Regions from separate parts of the Paenibacillus sp. FSL R10-2748 genome, predicted to be linked through region 3. Evidence: riboswitches for the same ligand, from Rfam matches in the RefSeq annotation. Region 3 holds a riboswitch; each other region holds the start of a gene.
What was found. A riboswitch is a leader RNA that binds a small molecule or an ion and turns the genes downstream of it on or off. The one in region 3 is predicted to bind thiamine pyrophosphate.
Positions count from the first base shown of each region.

Region 1 (7,407 bases), on a different contig from region 3:
GGCGAAGTTAGAGGATTATTTAGGGGAAAATAATTTGACGCTGGCACAATTTGCCGAATATTCAGGTGTTCATCAAAGAACACTTAATAATTGGATTGCCAAGCATCGTCCTGTTGCGATACATCAGCTAGATCGAATCACTTGGGCTATGGGACTACCAGAGGGTTTTTTTTACGAACTATACATAGATAACTACATCATTGAGCGCTCCCCGGATTGGAGGCGAATTGAGCCGTTGTTGTTTCGCTGTGCGGAACTGGACAAGTTGGATGCTATCCAGCTTGTAGTGGGACATATTATGGACAACCTTCTATATTCCCCAAAGTTATTTGATGCAGCAGAAAAATTATTCGCACAAGGTCAGCACAATGCTGCATTGTTGCTCTACGAAGGGATTGCGGAAGGCGAGAAGTACCAGCACTCTGAACGCTTGGCTGTCTGTCAGTATCGTCTGTTTACCATTCAGGTAGGGAACAATCAGATCCGAAATCTCAAGGCGGCTACACGATTTGAACCCTTTGTGGAACGTCTGAATGAAATAGATCAACTCGATGCGTTAAAAGATTTGGCGAATGTGTATCGTTCTCTGCGTGAATGGGACAAGCTCGATGCAACTGCTCGAAAAATGAGAGCCAAAGCGGAGATCCAATATTCTTTGAAACATCAACAGAAAAAGCGAGAGTGGGAGGAGTCTGAACAGAGGCTGAGTCGCCCGATGTTTGTGTACATTACCTATGCTGATTTACTGTGTGCGAGTGTCTGTGAAGCGCAAGGCGATTATCAGCAAGCATTACAATTTACGTACGCCTACACTGATTTAGATTGGGTGATCGAGACAGACCAGGAAACCCAACACTGGGTCAACTTGTTCAAGCATTGGGCAGAAGGTAATACTTTTGTAAATAGACTCCTATCTGGAGATACCAATGTGCTTCCTCATTATGTTGAATATATTGCATCCACATCAATCACTACCGAGAATGAAAAGCTATCCAAGTTGCTGAACGTTATGATTGCTGCTAACCGATATGCAATAGATATCAATGATATCCTTTCACGTTTTGAAGTGGAGATTAATTCTTTTGCTCTGCTATCACAATCTACTGATATGTACACCCAACAAGTGATGCCGGATTATTTTGCATGGTTTGGTTACGAACTGGCTTATTACTATTTAAGGCGGGGAATGTACAATGATGGCTTTAAACACTTAATATATGCACTGGTAAAAGCCCACCTACTAAACAATGAGACTTACTTTATAAACTGTACAGGGCTTTTTGCACATTTCCAAGCACATGCGCTTCCCGAAACAAGGGAAGAGTATTTCAAACTACTAGAAAAGGTGTGGTTAGACAATGTTGAAAAAAATGATTCTGCTGGTCATCGCAGCTAGCTTCTTGTTTATTTTAGCAATGCCTGTTCAGTCGCATAACCAAAATCAAAGAATAACGCCTCACGTACAAATTGGAGGTGCTTAAACGGCTAGAAACAAAGACAATTCTCACCGACCAGTTCAAGTTTGGGGAGTTCAGCGACTATTAGAGAGCCAACAAAATAAGGTTAATCTCTAGGTCAGAATTGGCATGTATGCTCTGTATTCATTGGATCTTTTTATGAAAAGGGCCTCTGTTCCACTTAATTAGTGGAAACGGAGGCTCTTTTAACGTGGATTTAGGGGCATCTTTGTTTATGCAAACTTTTGGGATGTTCTTTTTTTGTTAGGTGCATCATTCAAAAATCCAAAAAACGTCTTTTTGTCATAAAATATGACATATAGGAGGGATCATGCTGATGAACCAAGGTGTGACTTTACTTTGTGTCGAACGAGCTAGGAAGAAACTGTACCAGGTCCAGAAAAAGTATGGATTTTTAACACATCCCAAAGTAATAGAACAATCTAAAAAGCTGGATGATCTGTTGAATCATTATCAAACATGTAGATCGGATCATTGAGAAATGAGACCATATTTTTCTTTAATTCCTTGACCGCACCTCTAACCTGCTCTGTCTGTGTCACGGCTGAAATCACCGCCACACCATCTGCACCTGCACGTGCGACTTCCTCAACACGGTCCACTGTAATACCTCCGATCCCAACAATCGGCACATCAATTCCCGCTTTACGCATCTCATATAAAATTGCCGGTCCCTGTACGGCATGGGCATCATCTTTCGAGATGGTGGGATAGATGGGTCCGACGCCGAGATAATCAGCACCTTGCAGGATGGCTCGACGTGCTTCCTCAATGGTATGGGCAGAGACGCCTAAAATTCGATTTCCGATTCGCTCGCGGACGGATTCGGCGTATTCATCGTCTTGACCGATGTGAACACCGTCGGCGTCGATTTCAAGAGCTAGCTCCACATCGTCATTGATGATGAAGGGGACACCAGCGTGACGGCACAGTTCCTGTAGCTGGCACGCAAGTTCGAACATAGGAACGCCCGTTAACGCGCCAAGACCCTTTTCTCGGAACTGGACCATGGTTGCGCCGCCAGCCAGAGCCTCTTGCACGACCCAGCCTGGTTCCGCGAGGCAATTCACGCTTCCAAGCACCAGGTACATCTGTAGCTGGCGGCGCACCACCTCTGACAACATTCTGCCGTTCATAGCAGCATCTCCTGACGACGGCGGAAGGCCCAATGATTGGTGGGTCCATGTCCTTGTCCAAGCTGCAAAGGTTCCTCAATCGCTGCCTGGATGAAGGCTTTGCCATTCGAGATAGCCTCCGGTACAGACATCCCTTTCCCTAATTCCGCGGTAATCGCTGCTGAGAAGGTGCATCCTGTTCCGTGTGTATGAACAGTCCGTACTCGCTTGCCGCTCAGCTCTGTAAAGGCGGTTCCGTCAAAGAGTAGGTCCACAATCTGTTCGCTGCTCTCGCTCTCGTCAGCGTGGCCACCCTTGATCACAACGAATTTTGATCCCATACTGCTAATATGTCTCGCAGCCTCGCGGCGATCCTCCATCGTATGGATACTGATCCCTGTCAGGGCTTCTGCCTCCGGGATATTCGGTGTAACGACCAGGGCCAAGGGTAGCAGGTCGTCCTTCAAAGCCTGCACCGCTTCCAGTTGCAGCAGTTCAGCGCCTCCCTTGGCAATCATCACGGGATCGACGACGACCTTTTTCCAGCCGAACTTTCGAATCTGCTTGCTCACAAGACGGATGATGCCCGCATTAAACAGCATGCCAGTCTTCAGGGCATCCACTCCAAGGTCTAATCCTACAGCTTCGATCTGTTCCGCTGTTGCTTCCTGTGGCAGCGGATATACGCCGTGGACCCCTAAAGTATTCTGTACGGTAATGGCCGTAATAGCCGACATGCCGTAAACGCCAAGCTCCTGAAAGGTTTTGAGATCGGCTTGAATCCCGGCCCCGCCGCCACTGTCCGAACCGGCAATCGTCAGTGCTCTGGGTACACGAACGTCTGTCATCGCGCACCACCTGCTGTGGTTGTTCCGGCTTCACGGACAGTGACATGCCCCTCTAGCGAACCTGTATGTAGTTTGGCGAGCTCGTCGAGAAAGGCAATCTGGAAGCTGCCGGGCCCCAGCTCTGCGGTACGTGCTGCGGCTCGGGAAGCTGCTGCACCGTAAAATGCCAAGCCTGCTGTACCTGCGAGCAGCAGGTTGGGTTCAACAGCTGCAAAGGCACCTAACACAGAGGTCAGCAGGCAGCCTGCTCCGGTTACCTTCGTGAGCAGCGCGTCTCCACCGCTAATCATTCGTACTTCGGCCCCATCGGTGATGACGTCCTCTTTTCCAGTAATGACAACCATTGTATTGAGCGTTCGAGCAGCCCGAATTGCCAGATCGACATTTCCGCTGTCAGCACTGTCACCAGCATCTACGCCTTTAATCTCACGCGCTTCTCCAACAAGATGCGCGACTTCGGCTGCATTGCCCCGCACCAATGAGATTTTGACTTTTCTCAGGATTCGCAGTGCCGACTCAGTTCTAAAGCTCGTTGCTCCCGCACCGACCGGATCTAGCAGGACCGGAACACCGTGTGCATTCGCCGATTGTCCAGCAATGATCATGGCATCCACCAGTTCGCGGTTCAGCGTACCGATGTTTAACACGACGGCTCCCGCTATTTTTGCCATGTCTGCTACTTCCTCGGGTGCATAGGCCATCACCGGGGAGGCGCCCAATGCATACAGGCCGTTGGCCGTAAAGTTAGTGACTACCACATTGGTCATATTGTGAACGAGGGGTTTGCTGTTTTGTACCTTCGTCAGGAGATCCGAATAACTTTTTTCCCATGTACTCATAATGATTATCCTCTCTATAGTTGGTGGTTCAACAGGGCATTAACTGTACTTCACGCATCGAATTGCCAAGCTGACTATTCCAAGACCGCTGCCTGTATCTGGACCGGCCATTCTTCCTGCTTATAGGCCATGTCCCAGAACTTATATTCCAGCTGGCAGCTCAGTATAAAATGCTCAATCATCCGCTCTCGCTCAGCAGCCGTTGCGCCTTCCGCCCAAGCATCTACACGTTCTCGGAACTTGAGTGTTGTATCATCAAGCTGGTCTCCATAGAAGCCCATCCATTCATAGAACGGATGAGACTCATCCGGCTTTACTTCATCCAGCAGCCTGCGACCAATCTCGGCATACGTCCACATACATGGCAGCAGCACAGCCAAGATCTCGCCCAGGCTGCCCTCATGCGCAACCGTCAGCATGTGACGGATATAGTGATGAGCCGACGGAGCGAGCGGATATCCCTGCAACTCTTCATAGCTCACCCCTGCGACAGCACAGAAATTTTGATGCGGATGAACCTCGCTGTGGAGAATAAAAGAGATTTGTTCATTAAATACAGCCATGTCCTCCCGATTCGTGCATTTGGAGATTGCGATGCCGTATATCCGCATGTAGGCGTTCAAATATTCAAAGTCCTGTTTTACATAGTGAATCAGCTGTCCCCTTGTCAAACTTCCTTCAGCAATACCTCTCACAAAGGGATGCTCAAAAATCGCTTGAAAAATGCCGTCCGCCTGCCGACGGAGTTCTTGTGTAAAACTCAATTTCCCCACCTCCATTAAATTGAAGAGCAAGAAGTCCTGTAAGAATATAATTCCGGAACAACGCTAAAAAGCCGCCCCGGAAAAATGGAGCGGCTTCAACAATAGGCCCAATACGCAAAAAACGCTTGAAACCTTATATACGAAGGCTCCACTTTCCTACGCTAGTACGAACTAGATCAGGTTCAAAGGGTCCAAGATACATTCTTGTCTCAGCCATATTGGCTCCCCTAGTGGACTTCTATTCTTTTGACTATTACTGTACATACGTTCATACGCTATGTCAAACATAGTGTGCAAAATATTAAATTTCCTCTAGTTAGGTGTTTTGGGCTTAGTGAGGATGATGAATTACACTTTCCACTGCTTTGACCTTGGCATATTCCGGTTTCCACATTGCATCTTGTATAGCTTGTTCCACATCTGAAATGTGCGCCTGCGCTACCTGATCCTGAATCGCGGCTTTTGCAACCGCAATCGCAACAGCGTACGAAACTTCGCGTAATTTTCGGATATGAGGGAGTAGCGCACCGCCAGGCGTATTCGAATCTACACCATTGGCAACAGCAACTGCTGCCGCTGTAAACATCGCAGGGGTAATCCTTTTGGCTTTAACCACAATCGCACCCAGACCCAGTCCCGGAAAAACAAAGGCATTGTTCGCCTGTCCAATCTCAAAATTTGTATCGTTATAGGTAACGGGCTCAAAAGGACTTCCGGTTGCGATCAGTGCTCTGCCATCTGTCCACCGGATCAAATCCTCGGGTACTGCTTCTGCAAGGTTTGTAGGATTGGACATGGGCATAATGATCGGGCGTTCTACATGCTTTGCCATCTCCTTGATGATCTCTTCAGAAAAGGCACTTGCTACACCGGAAGTTCCAATCAATATCGTAGGCTTCACCTGACGGATGACCTCCAGTAGCGGTATTTTGCCGTCACCCGACCGGGTCCATGAGCTGACTTCATCCTTTTTGCGCACATACGGTTTCTGATACTCCAATACGTCTTCCATATCTTCCGTTAACAGCCCGCGATAATCAAAGGCCCAAAAGGACTTGAATGAATCATCTACGGAAAGGCCATCCTCGATCATAGCGCCCCGAATTTGATCAGCGTTACCGATCCCTGCAGCCCCTGGGCCGAAAACAAGTATTTTTTGTTCACGCAGCGGAGTCTTGGTGACACCCACCGCCGAAAGAATCGCAGCCAGGGTCACTGCTCCTGTACCTTGTATATCATCGTTGAAGGTGAGTATGCTTTGACCGTATTTTCCTATAATATGGCGCGCATTAACGCTACCCACATCTTCCCAATGTAAAAGCGCCTTCGGGAATTGCGCTAACGTTTTGCTGATAAAAGTATCAATAAACTGGTTATAGGCTTCTCCGCGAACTCGTTTATGGCGGTTTCCGATGTACAGTGGATCATTCAGCAGCTTTTCATTATTCGTGCCTACATCCAGTACAATTGGCAGCACCCGCCCAGGATGAATGCCTGCCGCAGCCGTATATACTGCAAGCTTGCCAATAGCAATGTTAATCCCCCCGACGCCCCAGTCACCAATCCCCAAAATACTTTCGGAATCTGTCACGACAATCAGATCCACATCATGGCCGCTCAAACCAGAATTATGGAATGCTTGTCCAATACCGTTCGGGTTATCTATCGACAAATATACGCCTCCAGGGCGGTTGTACTCGTGACTATATTCTTGAATCGCGGTTCCTACGGTCGGCGTGTAGACTACGGGCAGCATTTCACTCAAATGATCGGTTAGCAGCCGGTAGTAGAGTACGACATTTCGGTTGTGAAGGTCGTTGAGAGAAGCATTTTTACGCAGCATGGTGGGTTGTGCGAGAAACTGCTGATATGCCCGTACGCTCTGTTTCTCCAATGAAAGGACGGTTGGAGGAAGGATTCCTTCCAAACCCAGCTCTTTGCGTTCTTCTTCTGTAAAAGCGACACCTTTGTTCAAAAGAGGATTTGCCAACACATCCTTTCCCCGTAATGGAGTAGATAATGACCCATCGCGATTGACATAAAATGCTTCCATAGAAAGACCTTCCTTCTCTTCATTTACATATGGTAAGGATTTCACAAAATTCGATTTCAGTCGCTCCGAAGTGCAAGATATAGACGAACTAAACCATTTCGATCTATATCTTGTTCATTGAAAGTCGCTTATCGGATTTTTGCAAAATCCTCAAGATGACATGTTGTCCATAGTATGGACGTGCGAATCTGTTTTATTCTTCTATTTATCTATGACAAAATAACCGTATATTCTTCCTTCTGTTGATCTAAAAGAACTAATTTTCGATATGGATGCGCTAACTTATTCTGATGGTTTTGGTTCTAATGAA
Region 1 covers NZ_JBBOTK010000006.1:101,325-108,731, reverse strand. The annotation lists gene NSS66_RS18595 (helix-turn-helix domain-containing protein) at 1-1,396, shown strand, start outside; gene NSS66_RS18590 (aspartyl-phosphate phosphatase Spo0E family protein) at 1,789-1,956, shown strand; gene thiE (thiamine phosphate synthase) at 1,901-2,614, opposite strand; gene thiD (bifunctional hydroxymethylpyrimidine kinase/phosphomethylpyrimidine kinase) at 2,611-3,441, opposite strand; gene thiM (hydroxyethylthiazole kinase) at 3,438-4,280, opposite strand; gene tenA (thiaminase II) at 4,355-5,044, opposite strand; TPP riboswitch at 5,181-5,283, opposite strand; gene NSS66_RS18565 (NAD-dependent malic enzyme) at 5,376-7,097, opposite strand.
Region 1: it holds a riboswitch for thiamine pyrophosphate, as region 3 does, so the genes downstream of both, tenA (thiaminase II) here and NSS66_RS24265 (ECF transporter S component) in region 3, are expected to answer to the same signal.

Region 2 (7,407 bases), on a different contig from region 3:
TACGCTTTTGCTGGGTGTTAAGGCTGTCATTGCCGAAAGCTTCGAGCGGATTCACCGCAGTAACCTGGTCGGCATGGGTGTACTGCCTCTGCAATTCCAGGAAGGCTATGGCTGGTCCAGCTTGGGTCTGAACGGTCGTGAAACGTTTGACATTCTTGGCATCGACAATGACGTGAAGCCTGGTCAAGAGCTTACGGTTGTGGCTAAACGCGAGGATGGCACGAAGTTCGAATTCCCGGTAATTGCCCGTCTGGACAGCACTGTCGATATCGACTACTACCACAACGGTGGTATTCTGCAAACCGTATTGCGTCAAATGATCGAAAGCTAAGTTTATGAACTTCATATGTGAAGAACCCCCGTTTTGCAGATAAAGCTGCAATCGGGGGTATTTTTTTATTTATATAAACCGAACTTAAGAGTTACCTATAGCGCCACTGCGCAGTCGGATGGTGCTTCGCTTGTACAGCACCATTCCGCCTACTCCGTTTTGATGTTCATTTTTCAAGTTCATCTTATTTATATAAAACAAAAAAAGTCGATCCCTCAGGACCGACTTCTAGCCACGTTCTCTTATAACCCTACCTTCGCACGCGAGTTACTTCGAAATATCCAAAAAGCCCTCTCCGAACACGTCCCGCACGTCATGAATGGTGATAAATGCTGCTGTGTCGATGGCTTTCACTATCTTTTTAAGCGCTGACACCTCTTGTTTACTAATGACGATATACAGCACTTCTTTTGGATTTTTAGTGTAATATCCGTGGCCTGACAGGACGGTAACTCCACGATCCATTTTCGTGATGACCATCTCGGCAATTTTATCTTGGTGCTCCGAAATGATCATGACCGCTTTTTTAGGGTTTAGTCCTTCGATCATGAAGTCCATCACCTTCGTACCAACGTACAAAATAACGATAGTTAGCATCAATTTTTCTGGACCAATAATAAAATAGGAAGAGAACGCGACAATCAAATCAAAAAACAGCAGGCCATAGCTGATATTCCAATCCAGATACTTGTTGGCAATTCGGGCTAAAATGACCGTTCCCGCCGTAGTGCCACCTACACGTACAATTAAGCCAATGCCGACCCCCACCAAAACTCCGGCAAATACAGCATTAATCGTCGGCTCATGCGAATCAATCCGCCAGTTGACCGTTAAATGTAGAAACAGCGAGTTAAAAGCGACCGCAATTATAGTGTACAGGGTCGTTCTCTTGTCCAAAAATTTATATCCGACAATCAACAGCAAGCCATTGATCACCAGATTGACGATCGAGGGAGACCACTGAAACAGGTAGTACAAAATGATCGTAACCCCTGTAACGCCCCCCTCACCAAACTCATTCGGGATCACAAACAGATTAACAGCTAGCGCGAAAAAAAACGCACCCAGAATAATAAATGCGATATCTGCAATACTTTTTTTCATATATGCTCTAATCCTTTCTCTAACATTTCAAAGGATGAATCGCCAGATGGATTGGCTGACTCTTGTTGCCAAAATACGCTGACAACCAGTTCATGGTATCTACTACCAAACATAAAGTCAATACAACTTTGACACTTTAATTCGCCACCAGACTGCCTCAATCCTGACTTGGATTCCGCAAAATTCTCCTTTTACAAGGTTATTCGACAAAATAACACAATCCCGACTACTAAACTAAGAAAACGGGCCTCTAGCCCTTGTTTTAGACCTAGGCACATTTTCCTCTAAAACGACCATCCTCCTAATCAACATTTTGGACACATATGACCATCTTCCTGTTTTATGTCAAAAGCGTTTTACTTTGAAAAAATGTGGGTATAATGATTGAAACATTACCAAGCAACCTACATAGCATCACGACATCAAGTACATACAAATAGTCCTATACAGACGTCCTAAGCAACTCAATCTGAATTTGACAATATGGAATTGGAGGAATGACCTACATGAATACAATGAACTTAACCGTCCACACCCTGATGCCCTTTCACCACCAATACCAACGTGCCAACGCGGTGAGTATGCAGAAGAAAGAAGATAGCTCGGAGAAGAAGCTCAGCTTTCAGGACATTTTGAATGAAAAAATGGGTAAAAAATAAGGCGCCGTTTATCCGGTTGCAAGATCCCGCTTTACATAAGCTAAAAAGCCGTAGTTTCCTACATCGACTGTAGAGAACCACGGCTTTTTTTAGTTCATTTGTTCCTAAACTCACACGTTCGTTTTACTGACCGCCATCCCGATACTGCTCTGCCTTCTCACGCATCCCGGCAGCTACTGCTTCTTGAGTGTTCAGCCCCTTATCCGCTGCATAAGCGCGAATGTCCTGCGTGATGCGCATACTACAAAATTTGGGACCACACATCGAGCAAAAATGTGCTTCCTTGGCGCCCTCTGCCGGTAGCGTTTCATCATGGTAGGACAAGGCCCGCTCGGGATCAAGCGACAGATTGAACTGGTCCCGCCAGCGGAACTCAAAGCGTGCCTTGGACAAAGCATCATCCCGCTGCTGTGCCCGTGGATGACCCTTCGCCAGATCGGCAGCATGTGCCGCAATTTTGTAGGTAATGACACCCTCGCGGACATCATCCTTATTCGGCAGACCCAAATGCTCCTTAGGCGTAACATAACACAGCATGGACGTCCCGAACCAACCGATCATCGCCGCCCCGATGGCTGAGGTAATATGATCATATCCGGGGGCAATATCCGTCGTGAGCGGTCCCAAGGTATAGAAAGGAGCTTCCTTACAAATCTCCATTTGTAAATCCACATTCTCTTTGATTTTATGCATAGGGACATGTCCTGGCCCTTCAATCATGACCTGAACATCATGCTTCCAGGCGATTTGCGTTAGCTCGCCCAACGTTTCCAGCTCTGCAAACTGTGCTTCATCATTCGCATCATAGATGCTACCCGGACGTAGACCATCCCCGAGAGAAAAGGCCACATCATAGGCTTTCATAATTTCGCAGATTTCTTCAAAATGCGTATACAAAAAATTCTCCTGATGGTGCGCAAGGCACCAGGCTGCCATGATCGACCCACCACGGGATACAATTCCCGTCATTCTATTCGCCGTCATCGGTATATACCTCAGCAATACACCCGCATGAATTGTAAAATAGTCCACTCCCTGCTCCGCCTGCTCAATCAGCGTATCGCGATACAGCTCCCACGTCAGCGCTTCTGCTTCGCCGTTCACCTTTTCAAGTGCCTGATACAGCGGTACAGTCCCAATCGGTACAGGAGAATTCCGAATGATCCATTCACGTGTTGTATGGATATTACGGCCTGTGGACAGGTCCATAACTGTATCCGAGCCCCAACGCACAGCCCAGGTCATTTTCTCCACTTCCTCCTCGATGGAGGAGGTAACCGCAGAATTACCAATGTTCGCATTGATCTTCACGTGAAAATGACGCCCAATGACCATTGGCTCACTTTCCGGGTGATTGATATTCGAAGGCAAAATGGCTCGTCCAGCCGCCAACTCCTGCCGTACAAACTCAGGCTCCACCCCTTCGCGGATCGCCGCAAATTCCATTTCGGGCGTAATGATCCCTTGCCGCGCATAATGCATTTGCGTCACTGTACGACCTTGCGAAGCACGAAGCGGACGGTTGGTCACGCCGGGAAATTCAACTGTCTCCCGTTTGGAGCCAGGTTTCAGTCCATTATCCTCCGGTTTGACGGCGCGTCCCTCGTAAGCCTCCACATCGCCCCGTTCCAGGGCCCAAGCTCGCCGTAATGGAGGCAGGCCCTGACGGATATCGACCTGATAGGCTTCGTCGGTCATGGGACCGCTCGTATCGTACACACGCAATGGCTCATGATGCTCCGTGCCCTGCGGCGTATGTGTAGGATGAAGAGCAATTTCGCGCTCTGGCACGGCAATGTCCGGCCGTGAGCCTTGAATATATACCTTACGGCTCCCTGGAAAGGGCGTTACCCCTCTGGCTTGCTCCCCGTTTGTCTTCTCTACCTCAACTTCTTTTGTTCCTACCAATCTTACTTCTGTTGATTTCAATTCTGTTCCTTTTGTTCCTTCTACTTCTGTCGGCTTCATTGTCCATTCCTCCCGTTTCGATGAAATGACACACCGATCCGGAACCATTCCCAGGGTGGCGCTGATCTATGCAAAAAAGCCGGTTCCCCAGGGAACCGGCTAATCTAACGAGGCAGCTATCCAGACAGTACGCATGTGGAATAATCCTATTCCAATGCGTCACCGTAGACAGCAGCCGCGTATACATTTCAATGGCCGATTACTTCCCTACGCTGGTATGATCCAGATCAGGTGCAAAGGGTCCGGAATCTTGCACGATTCCATCTCAGCCCGGCATTACAGGCTCCCCCAGTAACTGTGATACTTCTATTCACATGAGGCGGCTATAACAGATATCCCGCCATCCTTACCAGACTACTTTAAATTTATGGCTTTGGCAACCCTTCTAGGTTCCCTTTACCAAGGAGACGCTCCCCATCAAATCACTCTGCTTGCTTCAACTGTGTTCATTCTTGTTACGGAAGCATAAGCCCCATTTCCTTCGCCGCTTCAATCAAAATCGGAGCAAAGTCATGTAGCGTCTCGGGTGCAAGCCGACTGACCGGACCGGATACAGATAAAGCCGCAGTGACCTGTCCCTTCCGGTTTACAATTGGGGCAGCCACAGCAGCAGCCCCTGGCTCCCGTTCTTCATAGCTGGTCGCATAGCCCTTCTCGCGAATGTCCTGCAGCTGGGCTTTATAGACCTCCGGGTCTACTGAGGACGGCCATTCATCCCCGCTTAGCAGGGCTTCCAGCTCCTGCGGCGGCATAAAGGCTGCCAGCACTTTGCTGGAGGCCCCTACAGCCAGCGGCATACGCGCACCTACAGGCGCAACCCTGCGGATCGCCTGATTGCTCTGCACGGCTTGTATGCGAATACGCATGCTGCCGTCACGTAAGTACAAGCTGACCGTCTCGCCCAGACGATCACGTAGTCCTTCCATTGCAGGCTGTAACAACACCGCCGGCTCGTCGCTTTGGGACAAGTGCGTGGATAGCTCCCAAATGCGGAAGCCAAGTCGATATTTTTCCGTTTCGGCATTCCGAACGACAAAGCCCCGATCCTCCAACGTAGTCAGCAGCCGATGAACCGTGCTTTTATGTAGACCAATTTTGGAGGCAATCTCCGTCAGGCCAAGATCCGAATCTGCGGTAAAACACAGCAGTATATCAAGTGCACGCTCTACAGCGCGAACGGTTAATTTACGGTCTTCCATCGTGAACCGCTCCTCTTGTATCCATATTCGTTTCACACTATGAAACATGGTTACATAAATTATATAGAATAGTCGCGGCTACTGTAAACCGATGTTTTTGTGACAACCATATTACAGAACGAGAACAAACATCGACAATTCTTTGCATCATTTTTACTTTTCCGGTTCAGGCGTTGACTTTGGATAATCCCCATCATACGATAATAGGTATCTATACGGATCTACACTACTATTTTCAAGTGGAATTATACCTAAATTCTATGAAACGAAGATCAATTTTATATAAGGAGGCTCTTACATGATTTCGACATCCCAGCGCAACGCTCAGCTACAGACCGCTGTTCAGGAGCCGTCCACCCCACTCTTTAATCCCCGTCTGCTGCGGTTCAAGCACGTTGTGATTGCTCTGCTGCTGTCGGTCGTCTTTTTTCTGTTGTTTTGTTTTATTGCCTTGCATGCTTACATCGCATGGGTACTTACGAATCCCACCGTTGCACCACTGTACTCTAATCCGATGCAGGCCAAAAGCATGCCTTATGAGGAAGTCAGCTTCCCTGCCAAGGATGGTAGCCGCATGGTACAAGGCTGGTATATCCCGGCGGATCAATCGCGGAAAACGATTATTTTCAGTCATGGCTATGGGGCTAACCGCGAAGAAAGCTGGATTCCCATGTATGATCTGGCGCATTATGCCCACAGTTTGAACTTTAATGTGGTCATGTTCGATTATGGATTTGCGTCACAAAACAGCAAAGCAGTCGCAACCGGAGGCAAAGCAGAATCCCAACAGCTCCTCGGAGCAATTCAGCTTGCGAAGCAACGCGGCTCGTCGGAGATTATCGTATGGGGCTTCTCCATGGGGGCAGGAACCGCTCTTCAGGCGGGCTTGCAAACCAAGGATGTGGACGCAATGATTTTGGACAGCACCTTCCTGCTGGAGCCAGATACGCTGTACCATAACATTCACAATCAAATTAATCTGCCAAGACATCCGTCTTTGGAAATTCTGGAGTTGCTGTTTCCAGTCTTGAACGGAACCAGCTTGCATCAAATTCCATATCAGGAAGTTAAAAAGGAAAACTATCCGTTCCCGATCATGTTTGTGCATGGTACACAGGATGAAAAAGCTCCTTATCCTATTGCGGAAAAGCTCGCTGCCAATCAAACCAACCCGCTTTCCAGTGTATGGATTGTTAAAAACGGGATACATGAGCTTATTTTCAGAGAGCACCCTCGTGAATATTTGCGACGGGTATCGACGTTTCTAAGCAGTGTACAGGAGCTGGAGGACAAGAAAACCATCGCTGATGCCCACAAACAAACGACTACGAAGTAAATTTTTCGAAGAACTGTATTCTATTCTTCGCCTGGAAGAAGCCTGCCTATGGACACTTAACCCGTGCCGTAGCTGGGCTTCTTTTTCGTTTTCCATGGGTATTCATTGTTTTACGTAACAGATGTGACCGGATTAAGGGAGTTCATAGACATATTCCTGATGAGACAGCGAATATACTGGGTACGTATGCATCCAGGGCAGATCTGCCAGATCCGCCGGATAGCCATAGTAGGATACGGGAGGTAAAAAAACGATGCTGAGTACTTATGGGTCTTTCCTGCCCTTACGTGTGCTGGAGGAAATTCGGCATTGGAAGCAGCAGGAAAGTTGGCATGTGGAAGTGATTAAATCCGCTACCGAGGGATTGGAGCCAACTTATGTACGGTTGCTGGATGATTGGCGGACTGTATTCGAACAGACGGAACGCACCGCCATAGAGTTGCTAGAAGAGCAACGGAGCGTACTCGATCCGGCAGATCAGGCGTGGCATCAGGAATGGAAACAGATGTCGGCTGCTCCACAAGCACATACACACGAATTCACTGGACATTCAAAACAGTCAAGGGGATTAGACGCATCATCATCTGTAAAGATGCCATTGTCAGAGTCAGCCTTAAACTCTCAGCCTGACTCACAAGAATTAAATCGTCGACTGGACGATTTGCTGCAAACCGCAAACCGTCAGTCACAGGAGTATGTACGACAGCTCGGTCTGCTGAGCGAACACAGTCATGCATTGCGTCAGCAGCCAAAATCCGCCGGAGTTGTATTACACGCGGCACATGAAAGCCAATATTTCCTAATCTCGAC
Region 2 covers NZ_JBBOTK010000005.1:411,413-418,819, reverse strand. The annotation lists gene acnA (aconitate hydratase AcnA) at 1-331, shown strand, start outside; gene NSS66_RS17965 (YitT family protein) at 599-1,435, opposite strand; gene NSS66_RS17960 (hypothetical protein) at 1,942-2,094, shown strand; gene thiC (phosphomethylpyrimidine synthase ThiC) at 2,218-4,062, opposite strand; TPP riboswitch at 4,250-4,362, opposite strand; gene NSS66_RS17950 (IclR family transcriptional regulator) at 4,518-5,261, opposite strand; gene NSS66_RS17945 (alpha/beta hydrolase) at 5,560-6,597, shown strand; gene NSS66_RS17940 (Fe-Mn family superoxide dismutase) at 6,851-7,407, shown strand, end outside.
Region 2: it holds a riboswitch for thiamine pyrophosphate, as region 3 does, so the genes downstream of both, thiC (phosphomethylpyrimidine synthase ThiC) here and NSS66_RS24265 (ECF transporter S component) in region 3, are expected to answer to the same signal.

Region 3 (7,407 bases):
CCCCATGTCCACCAGGTCGTCACCCCTTTGCCGAACATCATCATGCCCGTTGAGGTTGAAATAAACACCAATATAAAGGGAGATCCATACAGCAGCAGCCGCTTCCATGGATGGCCTGACCAGACAAGCAGCAGCAGCATAGCACACGCAACATTAAACATGACATTCGGATCATGAATGACTATAACGACCACAAACAGTATGGAAAACATAACGAGCTTTAGGCCCGGATTCACACGATGCAGCCATGTTTTATGATGGGGAAAGGACAGGTTCATACTGTAGTTCCCCTTTCTGAATCCGCCATATATCGGTACAATATCGATGGACAATTTCTGGGTCATGCGTGACCATCACAATGGCCGTGCCTGCCGCTCTCAGCTGCTCCAACATATCCAGCATGACAAAGGTATTACGCGCATCCTGCCCAAAAGTCGGTTCATCCAGCAGCAGCACTTCCGGCTCACGGATCATAGCCGTAGCAATACTCAACCGCCTTTTTTGGCCCAATGAAAGCTGATACGGATGACGCTCGTCCAGCCGCTCCAGTCCGAACTGTACGAGCATCCGATCGACCCGTTCCCGGCACTGTTCAATGGTGAACAAGCTCTTGGGTAACGAATACTCTAGTTCCTTTCGTACGGTGTGTGCTACGAATTGCAGCTCGGGATTTTGAAACGCGAACCCGATACGCTCTGCCAGTTGTTCCGTACTGCCTGCCTCAATTCCGCGCACGCTATAACGTCCCTGTGTGCGAAGTAAGCGCATCATGGAGAGCAGCAGTGAGCTTTTGCCAGCCCCGTTTTCACCGACCACGCCAATCCAGTCGCCAGGCTTCACCTGCGCATGCTCCACATAAATCACTGAACTTAAACCGCGGAGGCCACTAAAATGTTCCAGCTCCAGCAAATCAATCCCTGTACCATTCCCCGTACCATTCTGCTGTGTCACTGATTCACTCCAACGCGGCGAAGACGATTCACTCCATACTCCCGGGTACCACACGCCATACTCGGACAATGCCTGCCGCTGCCCATGAAATACTTCTTCCGCCCTTCCATCCGCAATGATCTCCCCTTGAGCAGAAAGCACCACAATCCGGTCCACATCATGGACAATTTCATTAATTTTATGCTCCACGATCACCAGTGTCTGGTCTACCGAAATGTTTCGAATGGTATCCCACACCTGTGTAGTACCTTCCTCGTCCAACAAAGCCGTGGGCTCATCCAGAAAAAGCACTTCTGGCTCCATAGCCAGCACAGACGCAATCGCCAGCCGCTGTTTCATTCCCTGTGACATGCTGCCAATGGGCATGTGTATATCATCCGTTGATAGACCAACCTGTATCAGCAGCTCGCGAATACGGGATCGCATCTGCTCACGAGGAACCTGATTATTTTCCAACACAAAAGCCAGTTCCTCGTCTGCATATGACATACAAAACTGCGTATCAGGATCTTGAAATACAATACCTGAGACACTTGGGATTACAGCAGCATCGCATTTCATAGGCACTTCTATCGTGCGTGGAATCAGACCGCTTAACACTTGGAGCAGCGTTGATTTACCGCATCCACTCGGTCCCAGCAACAGCAGCTTTTCCCCCTTGCGGACAGACAAAGACATATTGTGAAAAAGCAGCTCCTGCTCACCGGGGAATTTCAACCGAAGACGGGTGATCGAAGCCACCACATCTTCGGTTGCCTGGCTCATCAATCCAGCCCCTTATAATCTTGTTCCGTTGCGGGTCTCAAACTTCGCGTGACTCCGGTTACCTCCAATGCCCTAGCCAGATAGAACGCGAATACCCCGGCAATCACAATGCTGCCAATCATGCGAAAACCGATATACAAAACATAGTTCCAGGTCGAAAGCTGATCAATATACCCGTAGCTGAAGTCTAAAATCAGAGAAGCGACAGCCGCCCCGGCCGCAGCTAGCGAAGCAACCCACAGGTTTGCGTTCCGATACAGAAAAGCCGCAAAAAATAGCTCCGCTCCCAAGCCTTGCAGCAGGCCATAGTACAAAGTGGACATCCCCCATTCGCTTCCCAAAAAAGCACTGACCGTTGCCGCTGCCACCTCTGCCAAAATTGCAACACCCGGCTTGCGAATGATGAGATAAGCAAACGTGCCTGCCATAAACCACATGCCATACATCAGTTGCTCGGCGTGTAGACCGAATGGTTTCATCAAATCATAGGCAGGTCCCCATATTTTGTAGACTAACCCGAACACAACAGCGATCACAATCGTGACCAAAATATCAGTCAGCTTCAACCCTTTGGACGCTCTTACAGCAGTATTCATTATTGCGTGCTCCCCTTATCCTTATAATTGGCCTCTTGGCCATAAAAAAAAGCTTGTCTGGAGCTGAATCTCCAGGCAAGCTTTATGCGCAGTAAAAGGTGAAGCACCATACAAAACATCATTCGTCGATATGCCTTATATAACCAGTAGTCTAAGCTACTACACTGATACCAAGCCAAAGTCAGGGTCAAGGTAAAATGCTAGGACATACATTGTATCTATCGACAACCGCGAAACAAGCGGCATTCCTGTATAGTGTTCTTGGTTTCTCTACGCTGGCATTACCCAGATCAGATTTCACGGTCAGTGGCAAGGGCCACCCTCTCAGCCTGACTTTCTCAAGCTCCCGACAATGCTTTTTTAATTCACTATAATATATACCACATCTATGGCTTTGACAATCCTATAATCCGAAGAAACGTTTGGCTGTCTCCGTCGTGGCGATTTCGATCTCCATCATGCTTCGGCCTGTACATTCGGCTATCGTAGCAGCAATGTGAGCGAGATACATCGACTCATTACGCCCTTCTTTGGGCTTCACGGGCAAATTACGCGGGGTCAAAAATGGAGCATCCGTTTCAATCATCAGACGGTCCAAGGGAATATCTCTGACCAGTTCACGCAGATGTTTGCCACGCCGTTCGTCGCAAATCCAGCCGGTGATCCCGATATACAGTCCCATCTCTACATACGTATGCAATTCTTGTTCCGTGCCTGTAAAACAATGCACCACTGCTTTATCGACAAGCCCTTGATACTCCCGCAGCATAGCGGCAAAATCCTCATGTGCATCTCGTTCATGCAAAAATAACGGCATATTCAGCTCACCCGCCAGTTGGATTTGCTCGCCAAACCATCGGCGCTGCACATCACGCGGCGAAAAATCACGGTTATAGTCCAATCCGCATTCCCCTATGGATACGACCTGCGGCTGACTCGCCAGCTGGCGGAGCTGCTGAATCGTATCTGCGCTGCAGTCTTTGGCATCATGGGGATGCACGCCAGCTGTCGCATACAGCTTGCCCGGATAACGTGCTGCATACTGAGAAGCCTCCCGACTGCTGCGGACACTGGTCCCGGTAATAATCAGGGGTGAAATCCCTACAGCTGCTGCTCTCTCTACCACCTGTTCCCGATCCGCATGAAACGAACGGTGCATCAAGTTCACGCCAATATCAATTAACGGTGTACCCCTTTCCATCTCAATCCCTCCTTCGCAAACTACAATCTCGGATCAATCGGCTCCGATTCCAGAGATAGCGCGGCAAGGACGCATTCATGAATACGATCTACCGTATCCTTGCGGACAAAACGTTCCACGCCTTCCATACCAAGCGCTCCTTCCATCAGGGCATGACGCTCCTTTTTGTTCGTTCGACGCTGCTTCAGACGCTTTAAATTCTCAGGGGCAAGATAATCCATACCGTAAATGATGTGCAAATACTTCCGGCCTCTCACCTTGATTGCAGGCTGAATCATCTTGTCCCGATTTTTCATCAAAAAGCGTTCCGGCTTGATCACAATCCCTTCATGACCATCCTCTGTCATCTCGTTCCACCAGCGAATGACCTCTTCCTCGCTTGCTTCGTCCGTGATAACGCGGTACTCTGTCTCCATAAACAGGGAAGACAGCCCAGCCAGCTCCCGGTTTTGCTCCATATGCCAAATATGAGAATGGTCGAAAAAAGTCTTTCCGCTGTGTGCCAGTGTATGGAACGGTGCAATACGAATTTCATCCAGACCGTCCACATCCCAGCAATATTTTTGAAAAGCCTCTTGAAACGTTACGGCATTCGCGTACTTCTGTTCCATTTCCTCCAGCCAGTCTCCAACCTCTCGACCTGCAACCTTCGCCTGCTTCAGCTTGTCTACCAGCTTACTGCGATCCAACAGAGCTGCCTCCCCCACATGCGCATACTGTGCAGCAATCAGTTCCCGAGCCTTGAGATTCCACGGTACAATTTCCGCATCCAGCAATACAAAATCCGTCTGGTTCCGTTCAAAATATCCAGCAGTCCGTAGATCCACATTAAGCTTCTCCATCACTTGCTTCCCAAGGCTTTGTTCAAAGAAAGCTCTCCCACTCCGACTATAGATCGTGCCCAATGTCGGGTAGCCTACATATTGAACAGCGGCCTGTTCGTTTTTGAATAATAGCAAAATAGCCCGGCTACCCATATGTTTTTTCTCGGCCACCATCGTTTGTACTCCTTGCCCGCGATAATAAGCCAGCGCCTCACGTGGATGCTCCAGATATCCTTCCTCTGCAGACACCGCTGGAGCAGGGCTCATCGTCGGTGGAATATACACCAGCTCCTCCATGGGTACAGTCACATGTGACACAGTATCTATAGCGGATTTGATCCATTCTCCTTGTACGCGCACTTCGCCATACGATTCCGTCAGCACACTGTAACCAGCGATTAGCTTGCGTAAATTCGGCGGGGAAAACCGTTTTCTCTGCCACCGGACAAGTGGGCTATCGGGATCATTCGCATAATTCTCATGTGCCGGAACGCTGACAAATTCCTTTTCCGGATAACGATAAGCGGTCAGCATACCGCCAAATACCACACCCTGATCAATATTCACCGTCTGGTTCACAAGGGTAGGCTGCGGTCTCGGATCATGTCCCCATACTACTATTTCTCCCGATTCATGGTCTACGAACCAATCCTTGCGGATCGGTGTTCCGTTCGCATCCTGCCCCTCCGTATCTCCATAGCGGCAATAATCAGAAATACGTGCCGATTGTTTGCCAATAAAATGATCCTTAATCCCGGCATGAGTCACAACCACATGTCGCAATCCATTTCTGCCAAAAATAAGATGAGAGGGTACATGTAGCAGAAAATCCCTCAACTCGCTTCTAAGCTGTTCTGCCGCTGCCTTGCCCGCTTTTTGTTCATATTGGACCAGTTCCTCTGCAAATCGTTCATCGCCATGACTGAGAGTCACCTTTCTTCCATCGAGGTAACGGCCGATTTTCCAGCCATGATTGCTGTCAATCATATACGCTAGTCCGGCATCCACGTGCTTTTTCCAGAACTGCACCGCTTGTAACGATTCCGGGCCACGGCTCATCACATCCCCGACAGATACTAGTCTTCTACCATCTGGATGATGGTATAGTCCTTTCGTATCTTCCGTATATCCTAGCCGCTCTATCACTTCCAGCATCTCACGGTAGCACCCATGGATATCACCAATGATGTCAATACCTGAGCCAATCTCATGAAACAGTGGCTGCACACGGCGAACAAAGTTCATTTCTTCTACATCCTTAAGAACATAGCAAGCGTTAAAGCCTTCCTCACGGATACCACGCAGATTCCGCTTTAACAGCTGTGCCTGCTGCTTGACCCGTTGGCGGCCACGCGGATGCTCCCTGCCTAAATCACGTTCCAGCAGCACAGATTCGGGTACATCCAGTACCCAGGCCATAACAGGAACGTGCGCCTTGGCTGCCAGCTGTACATATTTCTGGCGATCCTCAGCGTACAAATGGGTGGCATCCACAACCGTTAGCTTATTCAAGCGACAACGCATAGCCAGAATCGTATCCATCGCCTCAAACGCCTTGGCTGACATTTGCTGATACTCATAGAACAGTACGTCCGATTCCAGCCTTGGAAGTCCACTCCAGTCTATAAATTCCGTATCTCCGACCAGCTTGCGAAAATGATCCGAGGATACCACTTCTGTCTCCAGTAGAATCCCTTCGCTCACCAGCCTGTCCAATAATGTGGTTTTGCCACTGTTGGAGGCCCCCACCAACACAACCAGTCCAGCATGCGGTAAATGAATCGTACGTTTGGATGAATTGCTCATGCTTCCTTCTGCTCCTTTCTGCGCGTAAATATAGCCATTTGGGTCGGTTGTCCAAAGCCTTCGACCTCTTCTCCGATCCCCTTCAGCGCTATCAAATAAGGAGCTTCCTCAATCCACTGCTCACATCGTTCCTGAAACTCGCGTCTATTCCATTCAAAACGGTGATCGCCATGCCGCAGCTCTTGCTGGTTCATGCGATATACTTCATTATATTCACGATTGGGAGTCGTCACGATCAGCACACCCGGCTGATACTCCGTCACAATCGTCTTCATCACCCGGTTCAGACGATGCTCGTCCACGTGCTCAATGACCTCACATAGGATCATCACATCTTTGCCCCGCAATTGTTCATCATAATAAAAGAGAGAGCCCATCATGGGTGTAGGAATGATCGCGTCGGTATGCCTTTCCAGCTTGGCAAAACGCTCCATGGCTCTCACCTGTGCATACGCAGACGGCTCCACCGCCCAAATTTCTTCAATGCCCGTCATTCGGGCCATCCGAGCCGAAAGCTTCCCTTCTCCTGAACCAAAATCTACGATTTTCTGTCTTCGAGGCAGCTTGCGAATCACGTCCATAATAGCTTGATACCGCAGCTCATTCAGCCGTACAGTAGGCTGTTGCTTCCCTTCCTCCTGTGGCTGTTCTGGCTGTTGAATCTGTTTGTGCTTATCCTTTTGAGCTTGGACAGTATGTTTTTGAGTATGTTTTTCAATATGTTTTTGAGTACCTATTTCAGCAGAATCTGATTGCTCAAATTGCTCAATCAGATTGGTAAAACGAAGCGTGCGTCGAATGATGAGCTCGCGTAGCGGATGCTCTGGCAGCCAGCCTTCACCGTAACGTCTCAGCTTGTCAAACTCTTCTTCACTAATATAGTAATGCTTATAATTATCCAGCACCGGAATCAACAGCAATAACTGACGCAGCGCATACTGCACCGTCTGGTGGCCACTTAACGTGACATATCTGACGGTGCTTCGATTTTTCAGCTGAAAAGAATAATCTGCTTCCCCTCGTTCTATGGCCACTTGATAGCCCAGCGGAGCGAATAGCCCCTCCACCACAGAATCCGGTAAATCCGAAGCAACGGGCCCAAACGATAACTCCAGCGCAAAAGGGTGCGTCACCCATCCTGCATAGTCTTCCTTGGGTTTGCCGTTCAGGGCTGTGCCAAGCGAGCCACGAATATAGGTGCAAAATAAGCTGCTGGTTACAAACTCCCGGTCATTAATATATTGTGTAATGTCATAGCTGTCCG
Region 3 covers NZ_JBBOTK010000011.1:58,148-65,554, reverse strand. The annotation lists gene NSS66_RS24275 (energy-coupling factor transporter transmembrane component T family protein) at 1-278, opposite strand, end outside; gene NSS66_RS24270 (ABC transporter ATP-binding protein) at 253-1,716, opposite strand; gene NSS66_RS24265 (ECF transporter S component) at 1,716-2,312, opposite strand; TPP riboswitch at 2,562-2,671, opposite strand; gene NSS66_RS24260 (TatD family hydrolase) at 2,716-3,513, opposite strand; gene NSS66_RS24255 (polynucleotide kinase-phosphatase) at 3,534-6,143, opposite strand; gene NSS66_RS24250 (3' terminal RNA ribose 2'-O-methyltransferase Hen1) at 6,140-7,407, opposite strand, start outside.

Region 4 (7,407 bases), on a different contig from region 3:
TGGATTACATACCAGCCATTGTAATTCTAGATTATGACGGTTATTATGCGTTCACTTCAGAAGCCTATACCGACGAGCATGGACAAGCTGCCATAGGTCCCAAATGGAGCGAAAAAAAGCCATATGCCTATGTTGATTCAGTAGGCAACAGTGTGGGGTTCACCTTGGATAATTATGTGCACGCATATGATGCGCGGAATCACAGGTGGGTGGAGGGCTTTCAAAAGGAACTTCAGGACCAGACCCCTATATCTTTACTGAATAATTCAGAAACTTTTGAGCAAATACGTCGTTCCACCATCGTTCGCAGCGTCCAAGAGGACCTGGCGCGAATTATTAATGTCCATAACGAAAAAGCTGCACGTAACGGCATAACTTATACGTTCACGCTACCGCTCATTCCGCAAGAGGAGTGGTACAACACAGTAGATGATGTGGGTCTGATCGCGTTTATCCAAGGCATTCCGGTCGGAGACAGGTATTACAATAACTATGGATTTGGTGGTGGGAGAGTCGTTAGAAAGCAAGACATTATAGGCGGCATAGAACCAGATACTGGGATGAAATATTTTTATAGAGATTCATGTCCAGCTCCCTTTAAAGCGAGTGAACGTTTTGCGGATGAAAAATCTGCAGCAGCTGCGGGATACTTTGAGTACAAATGTTATAATGGCTTAAAATAATCACCTTCATGGGTGGTTTTTCTTTTTTTAGGCAGATCCATATCAAAAACCTTAAAAATCGCTGTTTTCCATATTCCGATATGGTTGCAGAATGTGCTACAATAAAGCTTTGAAAGAAACGAAATGCATATGAAATAAGAACAGTCGGCAGCGCCGATGACAATAAGGAGCCAAAAACAGCTTATGAGTTTATTGACTGTAGAAAATGTATCTCACAACTTTGGGGACCGCGCATTATTTAAAAATGTTTCCTTTCGATTGCTTGCGGGGGAACGTGTAGGTTTGGTAGGAGCTAACGGTGTCGGTAAATCGACACTCATGAACATTCTGACTGGAAAATTGCTTAAGGATGAGGGTAAAGTGGAATGGACTCCACGTATACGTTACGGCTATCTGGATCAGCATACCAAGCTGACACCGGGCAAAACGGTACGTGATGTTTTGAAAGACGCTTTTCTTCCTTTGTTGGAATTGGAAAAGGAAATGATGCAGATTACTGACAAAATGGGGGATGCTTCTCCTGAAGAGTTGGAAGTGCTGCTGGAACAGATGGGTGAAATTCAGGAGCAACTGGATATGGGGGATTTTTACCTCATTGATGTGAAGGTTGAAGAAATGGCGAATGGACTAGGTCTGTCGGCCATAGGACTGGACCGGGATGTATCTGCACTTAGCGGTGGGCAACGGACAAAGGTGCTTCTTGCTAAGTTGCTGTTGGAAAAGCCAAATGTCCTGCTGCTGGATGAGCCTACCAACTATTTGGATGTAGAGCATATTGAATGGCTTACGCGCTATTTGAAGGATTATCCCTATGCTTTTATTCTTATTTCACATGATACTGAGTTTATGAACCAGGTCGTTAATGTTATTTACCATCTTGAATTTGCCAAGATGACCCGTTATTCAGCTAACTATGAAAAGTTTCTTGAAATGGCGGATCTGAACAAAGCTCAGCATATTGATGCTTATGAGAAGCAACAGGACTTTATTAAGAAACAGGAAGATTTTATTCAGCGTAATAAAGCGCGTGCCTCTACATCAGGCCGAGCAAAGAGCCGTGAAAAGCAACTTGATCGGATCGAACGTATAGATAAGCCTGAAGAAGCTGCGAAGCCAACCTTTCAATTCAAAGAAGCACGTGCAAGCGGAAAGACGGTATTTGAGGGTATTGATTTTGAGATTGGTTATACGCATGCCCTTTTGCCTAAAATGTCCATGACGATTGAACGTGGCGAAAAGATTGCTATTGTTGGCTACAACGGTGTCGGTAAATCGACATTGCTCAAAACCATATTGGGAAAAATACCGCCAATCAGTGGAAAAACCTATCAAGGTGATTTTTTGCAGCCCGCTTATTTTGAGCAGGAAGTAAAGGCGGAGAAAATAACACCGATTGACGATGTGTGGAATGAATTCCCACATTTGAACCAGCATGAGGTACGAGCGCATTTGGCGCGTTGCGGTTTAAAGAATGAGCATATCACGCGTCCGCTATCTGCGCTCAGTGGTGGAGAACAGGCTAAAGTCCGTCTTTGCAAACTGTTAATGCGTGAAAGCAACTGGGTACTGTTCGATGAGCCTACCAACCACTTGGATGTTAAAGCTAAGGATGAGCTGAAACGTGCCTTGAAGGAATACAAAGGGACCGTATTGCTTGTATCTCACGAACCGGACTTTTACGAGGATTGGGTAACCAAAACGTGGAATGTGGAAGAGTGGTCAAGTAAAGTTAACTAACATCAACTAAATCCAATTCTGCATATTTCACACGAAGTGGGGTTTGCAGAATTAGGAAAATATGCTAAGCTATCTTTAGCTTATACAATAAAATAGTCACACTAGGGGAGCCGCCCATGCGGCTGAGACGGAATAAATGGATTTCGGACCCTTTGCACCTGATCTGGGTTATGCCAGCGTAGGGAAGTGAGCGCCGTACAAACAAGGCAACACCATCTTATTTTTGTTTGTGCGTGGGACGATACACGTATACGGATATCATTGTCCGTTCGATTATTGGACGTTCGTTAAACCACTTCCTTGGGGAAGTGGTTTTTTTGCGTTTCGTCACTTTAAGTTGTTCGAGCTTCCGTAGACGATTCACATACAATCCCCTTTCATTACTGCTGGTAGACGTGACTGGCTAAGCTTAGATCTTTTAGTCCAATGTGAGGTGAAGACAAAATCGAATTACACGCAATTTCGATGGAAAAGGGCACTTTTGCACAAGCCGCCCAAGTGGCTGCTGTGATTTGTCCGTATGTTCATTATGTACACGCGCGTTTAAAACAGAATGGTGCCTCTGCATTGCTTTCTTTGACTCGCAGCATGGTGGAGCAGGGAGTTTCTTTGCAACAAATTGTAGTAAATGATCGTGTGGATGTAGCTTTACTTACTTTGGTTGGAGCCGTCCAGCTACCAGCTAATGGATTACCTGTAGCGGATGTGAAAAGCCTACTTCCAAAGGGTACACGCTGTGGAGTATCTGTGCATTCCTTGGAGGAGGCGCAGACTGCCGAGCGGGCAGGAGCGGACTATGTACTTTATGGTCACGTATATGAGACCCATTGTAAGCCCGGTATTGTACCGCGGGGTTTAGCTCAGCTTGAACATATTTGCAGGCTGTCGAACATTCCGGTGATCGCGCTGGGCGGCATACAACCGCACCATATCCCGGAGCTTTATAGGGCCGGAGCAAGCGGAATTGCGGTGATGTCTGGTATATGGAAGGCTGAGTCGCCCGTTGCAGCTGCGATGGAATATAGGCGAATGGCAGATCTTGTAGTTCACAGCCTGTAGCGAGAAAACGAGAGTAGAGGCAAGCTGAAAGCAGAATGGTTTATGGAGAGGAGACACGAAACAAATGCCAAAGATACACACAGAGGCAAGAGCGATAGGACACGCTGAATGCTTGGTCATAGGTGGAGGTGTCATCGGCAGTTCCATTGCTTATCATGTGGCCAAGGAGGGAAGAAGTACGATCTTGCTGGAACGATTGATCCCGGGTGAGGGAGCCTCAGGAGCAGCGGTTGGAATGCTGGCAGCGGAAAGTGAAGAGTTCACCGACTCTGAGCTGGCACGATTTGCTCGCATAAGTCGAGACGCATTCCCTGAGCTTGTCTGTGATCTGGAGCGTTTGTCGGGTATTTCGGTGGAATTCCGTACAGAAGGATTTGTGACCCCTTTCCATACGGAAACTGAAGGCCAAAAACGCTGGAAAGCTGCTAAAACGCGAGAGGATGATTGCCCTATCTGGTGGGATGCGAGGGAATTGGCCCGACGAATTCCAGGTTTGGATGAACAAGCGATCGGGGCAATATATCGTTCAAAGGAGACACAAGTGGCTCCTGTCCAGCTTTGTCGTGCTTATGCAGGTGCTGCTGCGGTGCTGGGGGCAACGGTATGGTCTGGTACACAGGCAGAGCAACTGGTCATACAGGATGGTCGAGTTTGCGGTGTCCGAACAGATAGTGGCTTTTTTTCCTGCGATCAGGTCATTATTGCTGGAGGCTTGGATAGCATGAAATTGCTAGCGCAGGTTGGATTTGAATATCCACTTTATCCGGTCAAGGGCGAAGCGGTAGCGGTCTCCTTGAAGGATCACCCGTTAGAATACACCATTTATGCTGATGATATTTACCTCGTGCCTAAACAGAATAACGAGCTTTGGATTGGGGCAACGAGCCTTCCGCATCAATATGACGAAGAGGTGACCGTAGGAGGCTTGGAGGGGTTGCTGGCACGTGCCTCTGCTTGGCTGCCGCGCGTCCGTGAAGCTTCTTTTATACGCACTTGGGCGGGCTTACGTCCGCAGGCCGCATCAGGTCATCCTTTTATAGGCACTGTCCCTGGGGTCGAGGGCGTATATGCTGCCGTCGGGCATTATCGCAACGGTGTCCTGCTGAGTGATGCTACCGGGCGTGCGATGGCAGCTATGCTTAATGGGGCTGGTGCGGCTGAACTTGGGATAAGTAGATTTTCTTCTGAGCTCCTCAAGGAGGAAAGCTTATGAAGCTGACGATTAACGGCCAGAGCCTGACCTTTTCTAATCGAATCACTCATGTGGATCAATTGCTACATGAGCTTGATGTAAAGGTGAAAACCGTAGTGGTAGAGCTGAATCGGCGTATATTGACCCGTGAAGATCATGATGAAGCGGTACTGAAGGATGGAGATTGCCTAGAGATTGTACATTTTGTGGGAGGCGGTTGATCATGTTAACCATTGGAAAAGCATCTTTTACCTCAAGGTTGTTGTTGGGAACAGGAAAATTCTCTGATCTGGATATCCAGTCCCAAGCCGTAGAGGCTGCTGAGACGGAAATATTGACGTTTGCTGTACGGAGATTGAACTTGGAGGAACGGGATAAGCAGCATTTTCTCGATATGCTGGATTTGAGCCGATATACACTTCTTCCCAACACAGCAGGGGCTACAACAGCAGAGGAGGCCATTCGTATTGCCCAATTGGCAAAAGCCTCCGGCTTGTGCGATATGATTAAGGTGGAAGTCATTGGGGATAGCAAGACACTGCTGCCTGACCCTTTTGAAACGTTGAAGGCTAGTGAAAAGCTGTTAGAAGAAGGCTTTATCGTGCTGCCCTACATATCGGACGATGTGATTCTAGCCAAGAGGCTACAAGAGCTTGGAGTACACGCCGTTATGCCTGGAGCTTCACCGATTGGTACAGGACATGGTTTGCTCAATCCGTTTTCATTAGAGCTAATTATTGAACAGGCGGAGGTTCCGGTTATTGTCGATGCGGGTATTCGCTCACCCGGTGACGCGGCAATGGCGATGCAGTTGGGGGCAGATGCTGTTTTGTTGAACACAGCCGTATCAGGAGCGAAGAACCCAGTAAAAATGGCTGAGGCCATGAAACTGGCTGTTCGTGCTGGAAGATATGGTTTTGAGGCGGGGATGATTCCTGTAAAACGTTACGCTTCAGCGAGCAGTCCGACAGAAGGCATGATTCAGGCATGAAGGTATCTGACAAATCCGGTGCAGGAGGAACACATCCAAGTGACCGTTATTCCAGACAAGAAAGATTCAAACCCTTTGGACCGACAGGACAACGTCGGCTTGCTTCCTCTCACGTATTAATCATAGGTGTTGGAGCGCTAGGCACAGGTATTGCGGAAACACTTGTTCGCGGGGGCGTAGGTACAGTGAGCCTCGTAGACCGGGACTATGTGGAATGGAGCAATTTGCAGCGCCAACAGCTTTTTCAGGAAAGTGATGCTGCGCAAAGATGTCCCAAAGCAATAGCTGCTCAGCGAAGATTAAAGGATATTAATTCGGAAGCGGTTATACATGCACATGTACTGGATGTTAGGGTGGAAGAGCTGGAAGAGTTGATCCAGGGGGTAGATCTCATAATGGATGCAACCGATAATTTCGATACCCGACTTCTTATGAATGACATGGCACTAAAGCATCGGATTCCTTGGATTTATGGGGGATGTGTGGGCAGCTATGGTGTAACCTACACCATTTTACCGGGTCAAACGCCTTGTCTTCACTGTCTGCTGGGAACTGTGCCGTTTGGCGGTGAAACCTGTGATAGCGCCGGGATTATTCCGCAGGCCGTACAGATGGTCACGGCTAACCAAACTACGGAAGCTTTCAAACTTCTGGGTGGATATCCAGAAGATTTGAGAGGAAAGCTGCTTTCGTTTGATTTGTGGAAAAATGAGTATGTAGCGATAGCAGTAGATAGCGTTAAAAAGGAGAATTGTCCTTCTTGCGGCAACCAACCGACGTATCCCTACTTGTCGGCCTCTCATCGGCAGAAAACAGATGTTTTGTGCGGCAGGGATACCGTTCAAATTAGACCAGCAAACCCGACACATCTGAATCTTGCGGAAATAGCAGATAGATTTGCTTCTTTGGGAGAAGGAGAAGTAGAGCAGAATCCGTTTTTGGTTTCCTTTAGTACAAGCGAGCATCGCTTGGTTGTTTTTGCAGATGGCAGAGCGTTGATCCATGGGACAAAGGACGTGGCAAAAGCAAGAAGTCTGTATCATCGCTATTTGGGTTAAACCATAAAAGCAGAAAGCCATTCTTTGGAGAATGATTTTCTGCTTTTTTGTTACAATAATATTAATATGCTTTAATGGCTTATAACAAACTTGTTCGTATCCAATGTAATGCTATGTCCAAACCAGGTGGGTGAAAAGATGAGCCCGTTAATTTTACTTGTGGATGTAAATGAAGCGTCTCCCGTAATTGTTCTTCCATTGGAGCAGGCAGGTTATCAGGTGGTACATGTTAGCAATACATCGGATGCAAGCTCTTATGCAGCCCACAATCCGGTGAATTTGCTACTCCTGAACATAGGAGATGAACAGGCGGATACACAAGGCTTGATTCGCATTTTGCAGCAAAACCATCCTCATGTCCCGCTATTTGCAATGACTTCATCAGATGAGGAGGACCATATTGTTTCCTGCTTTGAACAAGGGGCACATGATGTGATCGTTCTTCCCTTTTATCCTAGAGTTTTTCAGGCAAGAGTGGCTAATTTATTGCGGATTTTTGGTATTGAACGTGATGTGAAAAGGGCGATCGAAGCGGGTGATTTACATATAGACAATGCAAGCAGAATGGTGAGCAGAGGGGGACAAAAGCTGGAACTAACTCCGAAAGAATTTGATCTTTTGCTTCATCTGGCGATACATCTTAACCAAGTTTGTAGCAGGCAGCAAATTCTGAAGGATGTTTGGAAA
Region 4 covers NZ_JBBOTK010000002.1:136,250-143,656, reverse strand. The annotation lists gene NSS66_RS06985 (hypothetical protein) at 1-683, shown strand, start outside; gene NSS66_RS06980 (ABC-F family ATP-binding cassette domain-containing protein) at 867-2,420, shown strand; TPP riboswitch at 2,514-2,622, shown strand; gene NSS66_RS06975 (thiamine phosphate synthase) at 2,886-3,479, shown strand; gene thiO (glycine oxidase ThiO) at 3,544-4,692, shown strand; gene thiS (sulfur carrier protein ThiS) at 4,689-4,892, shown strand; gene NSS66_RS06960 (thiazole synthase) at 4,895-5,662, shown strand; gene NSS66_RS06955 (ThiF family adenylyltransferase) at 5,659-6,720, shown strand; gene NSS66_RS06950 (response regulator transcription factor) at 6,859-7,407, shown strand, end outside.
Region 4: it holds a riboswitch for thiamine pyrophosphate, as region 3 does, so the genes downstream of both, NSS66_RS06975 (thiamine phosphate synthase) here and NSS66_RS24265 (ECF transporter S component) in region 3, are expected to answer to the same signal.